DNA from 3 places in the Vogesella facilis genome. Region 2 is predicted to be linked to each of the others. Evidence: predicted binding sites of a transcription regulator. Region 2 holds the regulator's gene; each other region holds the start of a gene.
What was found. The regulator HrcA, encoded in region 2, represses chaperone genes, less so after heat shock. The targets are predictions, from matches to a motif close to ATTAGCACTCGNNNNNNNCGAGTGCTAAT.

Region 1 (2,270 bases), on a different contig from region 2:
GGTACGGCTGTCCGGCGGCGAACAGCAGCGGCTGTGCATCGCGCGCGCCGTGGTGCACCGGCCCAGCATCCTGTTGGCCGACGAGCCGTCGGCCAACCTTGACCGCGCCTACGCGCTGGACATCATGGAGCTGTTCAAGTCCTTCCACCAGGTGGGCGTTACCGTGCTGATCTCCGCGCACGACGAGACCCTGATGGAAGACTACGGCCGCCGCATCATCCGCCTGCGGGAAGGACAATTCGCCTCATGAAGCATTTCTTCTACCTGCACTGGCAGGATGCCAGACAAGCGCTGCGCAAGATGCTGCGCCAGCCGGTGGGCAGCCTGCTGAGCCTGCTGATGCTGGCGGTAGCGATGTCGCTACCGGTCAGCCTGTACCTGGGCGCCGGCAGCCTGCAGCACTGGGTGGGCAAACTCACCGCCTCGCCGCAGATCACCCTGTTCATGGAGCTGTCCGCCGAGCAGGCCGATATCGCCGCGGTGCAATCCAGCCTGTCGTCCCATCCCACCGTAGCCAATTTCCGCTACGTTGGCCGCGACCAGGCGCTACGCGAACTGGAGCAGCGCAGTGGCCTTGCCGGCATCAGCGAGGGGCTGGACGGCAACCCGCTGCCGGACGCCTTCATTGTCACCCCCAAGCCGGACACCGCGCCGGACGCGCTGGACATGCTGCAAAAGGAATTGTCCGGCCTGCCGATGGTGGAGCAATCGCAGTTCGATGCCGCCTGGGCGCGCCGCCTGCACGGCCTGCTGGATATCGCGGTGAAGCTGGCCTGGTTCCTCGCCGCCAGCTTCGGCATCGCACTGGTGCTGATCACCCACAACACCATCCGCATGCAGATTCTGGCGCGACAGGAGGAGATCGAAGTGGCCAAGCTGATCGGCGCCACCGACAGCTTCATCCGCCGCCCCTTCCTGTACCACGCGTTCTGGCTGGGCCTGCTCAGCGCGCTGCTGTGCTGGGGGCTGAGCAGCCTGTTCGTGGCGCAGGCAGCGCCGGCGCTGAACGAATTTGCACGGCTGTACGGTGAGAACATCAACCTGGCCGGGCTGAGTGGCGTCGAGTTGGCCGCACTGGCCGGCGGCAGCATCCTGCTGTGCCTGTTCGGTGCGCGACTGGCGGCGGATCATCATCTGCGCAAGGTGCGCGCGCACTGATGCTATCGGCCACATAAAAAAATACCATCAAACGGGAACCGGGCCCGATCTGGCACTCTCATAAGCTGAGTGCTAACATCGGTTCAGGTTTTCTTGAGGACAAGCCATTTATGACTGCAATCGCCTTGCCTGTACTCTCCTCCAACGGCAGCCTGGAGCAGTACATCCAGACCGTTAACAGCATCCCGATGCTGACACCGGAAGAAGAGTTCGAGCTTGCCACCCGCCAGCACCAACAAGGTGACCTGGACGCGGCCAAGCGGCTGGTGCTATCGCATCTGCGCGTGGTGGTTTCCATCGCCCGCGGCTATTCCGGCTACGGCCTGCAGCAGGCCGACCTGATCCAGGAAGGTAATATCGGCCTGATGAAGGCGGTAAAGCGCTTCGAACCCAATCGCGGCGTACGCCTGTTCTCCTTTGCCGTACACTGGATCAAGGCCGAGATTCACGAGTTCATCCTGCGCAACTGGCGCCTGGTGCGCATTGCCACCACCAAGCCGCAGCGCAAGCTGTTCTTCAACCTGCGCAGCATGCGCCAGAGCCTGTCGGCGCTATCGGAACACGAAGCGCATGCCATCGCGCAGGAGCTTGGCGTCAAGCCGGAAGAAGTGCGTGAAATGGAAACGCGCATGAGCGGCCAGGACATCGCGCTGCTGGCCGATGATGGCGATGATGAGGGCTTTGCCCCCATCGACTGGCTGGCCGATTCGCACGACGAGCCAACGCGCGCGCTGGAACGCCGTTCGCTGGATCTGCTGCAAAGCGAGGGCCTGGAGCAGGCGCTCAGCACGCTGGACCCGCGCAGTCGCCGCATCATCGAGGCGCGCTGGCTGGCGGACGACAGCGGCGCCACGCTGCACGAGTTGGCCGCAGAGTTCGGCGTCTCCGCCGAGCGCATCCGCCAGATCGAGGCCAAGGCACTGGGCAAGATGAAAACCGCGCTGAGCAGCGGCCAGGTCATCGACGCCTGAGCGCCCCCTCCTCGAAAAAAAGCCACCGAACGGTGGCTTTTTTCTTGCTGGCACTGCGGCCAAGCGGCGCATTAACGATATTGCGCCGGCAAGGCGGCGACCGCCTGCTGTGCAATCTGCCGCAGCTCGCGCCACGCCGGC
Region 2 (2,270 bases):
ATCTCCTCGCCCTTCTTGATGCCGCCGATGCGGCGGATGTCCATGCGCACCGAGGAGTAGAACTTCAGCGCGTTACCGCCGGTAGTGGTTTCCGGGCTGCCGAACATCACGCCGATCTTCATGCGGATCTGGTTGATGAAGATCACCAGGGTGTTGGTGCGCTTGATGTTGCCGGTGAGTTTGCGCAGTGCCTGGCTCATCAGGCGGGCGTGCAGGCCGACGTGGTTGTCGCCCATTTCGCCTTCGATTTCCGCCTTCGGCACCAGTGCGGCCACCGAGTCGACCACGATCACGTCCACGCCGCCGGAGCGTACCAGCATGTCGGCGATTTCCAGCGCCTGTTCGCCGGTGTCCGGCTGCGAGATCAGCAGCTGTTCCACCGATACGCCCAGCTTCTGCGCGTATTGCGGGTCCAGCGCGTTCTCGGCGTCGATGTAGGCGCAGGTGCCGCCCAGTTTCTGCGCTTCGGCCACCACCTGCAGACACAGCGTGGTTTTACCGGAGGATTCCGGGCCGTAGATTTCCACCACACGGCCGCGGGGCAGGCCGCCGACGCCCAGCGCCAGGTCCAGGCCGAGCGAACCGGTGCTGATCACCTGCAGGTTCTCGGTGATCTGGTTGTCGCTCATGCGCATGATCGAGCCTTTACCGAACTGCTTCTCGATCTGTGCCAGGGCCGCGGCTAGGGCTTTGCTCTTGTCTTCGGCTGCCATGCTTGCTCCATTCAATTCTAACGGGGGTGTATCAGGAAAGTTTTTTTGATTATGTACATTTTCATCTGGCGTGCCAAATAAAAATGCAAATCAACGATGTATGCGCGCCACACGCGGTGACGCCGGGAGATGAACCAATCGGCGGATTATCGCACAAAACAGCATGCGGCCAAGCCGGTGGCGGCGGTGCTTGGCCGCATTGACAGGGGCTTTTGGGAAGCGACCCAGCTGTGCAAGAATGCCGATTATGCTGAACGAACGCACGCAACATCTGCTGAAAGTGCTGGTCGAGCGTTATATCGCCGACGGGCAACCCGTAGCCTCCAAAACGCTGGCGGCGGTGTCCGGCCTGGATCTGTCGGCGGCCTCCATCCGCAATATGCTGGCCGATCTGGAGGAGATGGGGCTGATCGCCTCGCCGCACACCTCGGCCGGGCGCATTCCCACGCCGCGCGGCTACCGCATGTTTGTCGACCGGCTGCTCACCGTGCAGCAGTTGGCCGCACCGACGCTGGCGGAGCTGAAAAGCGGCATCCAGCCGGACAGCCCGCAGCGGGTGGTGCAGACCGCGTCGCAGATGCTGTCGGAGCTGACGCAGTTCGCCGGGGTGGTGATGACGCCACAGCGCGCCGATGCCGCCTTTCGCCAGGTGGAGTTCCTGCGCCTGTCCGAGCGCCGTATCCTGCTGATCCTGGTGACGCTGGACGGCGACGTGCAGAACCACCTGTTCCATACCAGCCGTGACTACACACCGAGCGAGCTGGTGGAGGCGGCCAACTTCCTCAACCAGCACTACGCCGGCCAGCAACTGGACAGCGTGGCCAGCCGGGTGGAAACCGAGCTGCGCCAGCTGCAGGGCAATATTTCCGAGCTGATGGCGGCGGCGATCCAGTTCGGCCGCCAGGCGCTGCCGGGTGGCGACGATATCGTGATCCGTGGCGAAGGCCGGCTGCTGGCGGTTAGCGATTTTTCCAGCGACCTGTCGCGGCTGCGCGAGCTGTTCGATACCTTCCAGCGCAAGACTGAACTGCTGCAGCTCTTGGAGCAGAGCCGGCGCGCGCCCGGCGTCAACCTGTTCATCGGCGAGGAGTCTGGTGTGCTGCCGCTGGACGACTGCAGCGTGGTGATCGCCCCGTACCGCCTCAACGGCCAGGTGGTGGGCACGCTGGGGGTGGTCGGGCCGACGCGCATGGACTACGAACGGGTGATTCCCATCGTCGACATCACCGCGCGGCTGGTTTCCAGCGCGCTCAATTTCAATGACCAGCCGTAAGCCGCCACGGCTTGCGGCCAACCTGCAGGAGCTTTCCATGCGTGCCTTGCGCCGATTGGCCCTGGTGGCCGCCCTGGCCGCCATTTCTTCTGCCCAGGCGGATGTGGCGCTGCTGATGCGCCCGGATGTACAGCGTTTCATCGACGAGCAGGTGGCCGGCGGCGAGCTGAACCGTGCCGAGCTGGAGGCGGTGTTCGCCAATGTCGAAGCCAAGCCCAACATCATCGCGGTGATGGACAAACCGTCCACCGCGCGGCCGTGGTACCAGTTCCGCCCCAATTTCT
Region 3 (2,270 bases), on a different contig from region 2:
TTACTGACGGCAATGTTGGTTTCTATTCTTGCGGGCCTTGGCCTCATTAGATACTCACATTTGCACTCGCATCTCACTGCCGACTTTGATACCGCCGGGGTGCAGAAATTTCATGCCGTGCCTGTGCCACGAGTCGGGGGTATCCCGATCATGTTGGGGCTACTGGTGGGGTGTGCGCTGTCTGGCTATCTGAATACTTCGGTGTGGGTGCTGCTGTTGCTGCTGTCTACCGTGCCCGCATTCGGCTTTGGCCTGCTGGAGGATGTCACCAAGAAGATTGGGCCGCTGATCCGTTTGTTGGCAACATTTGTGTCCGCCGGATTGGGGTATCTGTTGATACAGGCTGCTCTGACACGGTTGGGGATTCCCGCGGTTGATCATCTGCTGGCGCGCTATTGGTGGCTATCTCTGGTGGTAACCATGGTTGCCGTAGGGGGTGTAGCGCATGCTTTCAATATCATCGACGGCTACAATGGCCTTTCTGGTATGGTGGCAGTGCTTGTTTTTACGGCCATGGCTTATGTGTGTCTCAAGGTGCATGACATCCTGCTGATGAGCGTATGCATGGCCATGATAGGTGCAGTGCTTGGCTTCCTGTGCTGGAATTTCCCGCGTGGGCTGATTTTTGCTGGTGATGGTGGGGCCTACTTGGTGGGCTTCATGATTGCAGAAGTCTCTGTGCTGCTCGTTGCGCGTAACCCGCAAGTGTCGCCCTGGTTTCCACTACTGTGTGTGATTTATCCGGTGTTCGAGACCTTGTTTTCCATTTACCGGCGCAAGTTCCTGCAAGGTCGGGCAGTGGGCTGCCCAGATGCGCTGCATCTGCATCAAATGATCTACCGACGGCTGGTGCGTTGGATGGTAGGGTCTCGTGAAGCACGCCACCTTACCCAGCGTAATAGTCTGACTTCCCCCTATCTCTGGCTGCTCTGTTCTTTTTCTGTACTGCCCGCCATGCTCTTCTGGAACCGGACATGGGTGCTGCTGGTCTTTGTGGTGCTCTTTATTGCGGCCTACCTCTACTTGTACCAGCTTATTGTGCGCTTCCGTGCCCCGCGATGGCTGACCTTGCGCAAGGGCGGCTAGTGCACGGGCGTAGTTCTGATTCCAGAATTTCTTCACATGTCCCTCTTGAAAGCTGGCGACCCCGTCCCTATGATTAGCACTCACAAGGGGGGAGTGCTAACGGCGTTTCCTCACACCCACAAGCATAGTCTCTGTTCACACAGCTACTGATTTTAGGAGAGATCAATGGCAATCCGTCCTCTGCACGACCGTGTTGTTATCAAGCGCCTTGAAGCTGAAGAGAAGACCGCTTCCGGCATCGTTCTGCCGGGCGCTGCCGCCGAGAAGCCGGACATGGGCGAAGTGGTCGCCGTGGGCCACGGCAAGATTCTGGAAAACGGCGAGCGCCGTGCGCTGGAGCTGAAGGTTGGCGACAAAGTGCTGTTTGGCAAGTACTCCGGCCAGACTGTCAAGGTCGACGGCGAAGAGCTGCTGGTGATGCGCGAAGAAGACGTGATGGGGATCGTCGAGTAATCCGACCCATCACAATTTTTTGATACAGATTCTGGAGATTATTGAGCATGGCTGCTAAAGACGTACGCTTTGGTGATTCCGCCCGCGCCAAGATGGTGGTGGGTGTCAACATTCTGGCTGATGCCGTTAAAGTGACCCTGGGCCCGAAAGGCCGCAACGTGGTACTGGATCGCTCCTTCGGCGCGCCGACTATCACCAAGGATGGTGTTTCCGTTGCCAAGGAAATCGAACTGAAGGACAAGTTCGAGAACATGGGCGCGCAGATGGTGAAGGAAGTGGCTTCCAAGACTTCCGACGTGGCCGGTGACGGTACCACCACCGCTACCGTACTGGCCCAGGCCATCGTGCACGAAGGCATGAAGTTCGTGACCGCCGGCATGAACCCGATGGATCTGAAGCGCGGCATCGACAAGGCGGTAATCGCCTTGGTCGGCGAGATCGCCAAGATCGCCAAACCGTGCGCGACCACCAAGGAAATCGCCCAGGTTGGCTCCATCTCCGCCAACTCCGATTCCGACATCGGCGACATCATCGCCAATGCGATGGAAAAAGTGGGCAAGGAAGGCGTGATCACCGTTGAAGACGGCAAGAGCCTGAACAACGAGCTGGACGTGGTGGAAGGCATGCAGTTCGACCGCGGCTACCTGTCCCCGTACTTCATCAACAACCAGGAAAAGCAGATTGCCGCGCTGGACAATCCGTTCATCCTGCTGTTCGACAAGAAAATCTCC

Region 1: rpoH (RNA polymerase sigma factor RpoH) is a predicted target of HrcA. The motif match lies at 1,207-1,235, and genes of this name have one in related genera.
Region 3: groES (co-chaperone GroES) is a predicted target of HrcA. The motif match lies at 1,159-1,187, and genes of this name have one in related genera.

The regions. Positions count from the first base shown of each region.
Region 1 is NZ_JBHRXN010000030.1:78,194-80,463, forward strand. It holds gene ftsE (cell division ATP-binding protein FtsE) at 1-250, shown strand, start outside; gene ftsX (permease-like cell division protein FtsX) at 247-1,158, shown strand; gene rpoH (RNA polymerase sigma factor RpoH) at 1,269-2,129, shown strand; gene ACFOLG_RS10150 (PglL family O-oligosaccharyltransferase) at 2,201-2,270, opposite strand, start outside.
Region 2 is NZ_JBHRXN010000031.1:107,467-109,736, forward strand. It holds gene recA (recombinase RecA) at 1-713, opposite strand, end outside; gene hrcA (heat-inducible transcriptional repressor HrcA) at 961-1,986, shown strand; gene mltB (lytic murein transglycosylase B) at 2,024-2,270, shown strand, end outside.
Region 3 is NZ_JBHRXN010000012.1:35,272-37,541, reverse strand. It holds gene ACFOLG_RS06735 (MraY family glycosyltransferase) at 151-1,086, shown strand; gene groES (co-chaperone GroES) at 1,252-1,539, shown strand; gene groL (chaperonin GroEL) at 1,587-2,270, shown strand, end outside.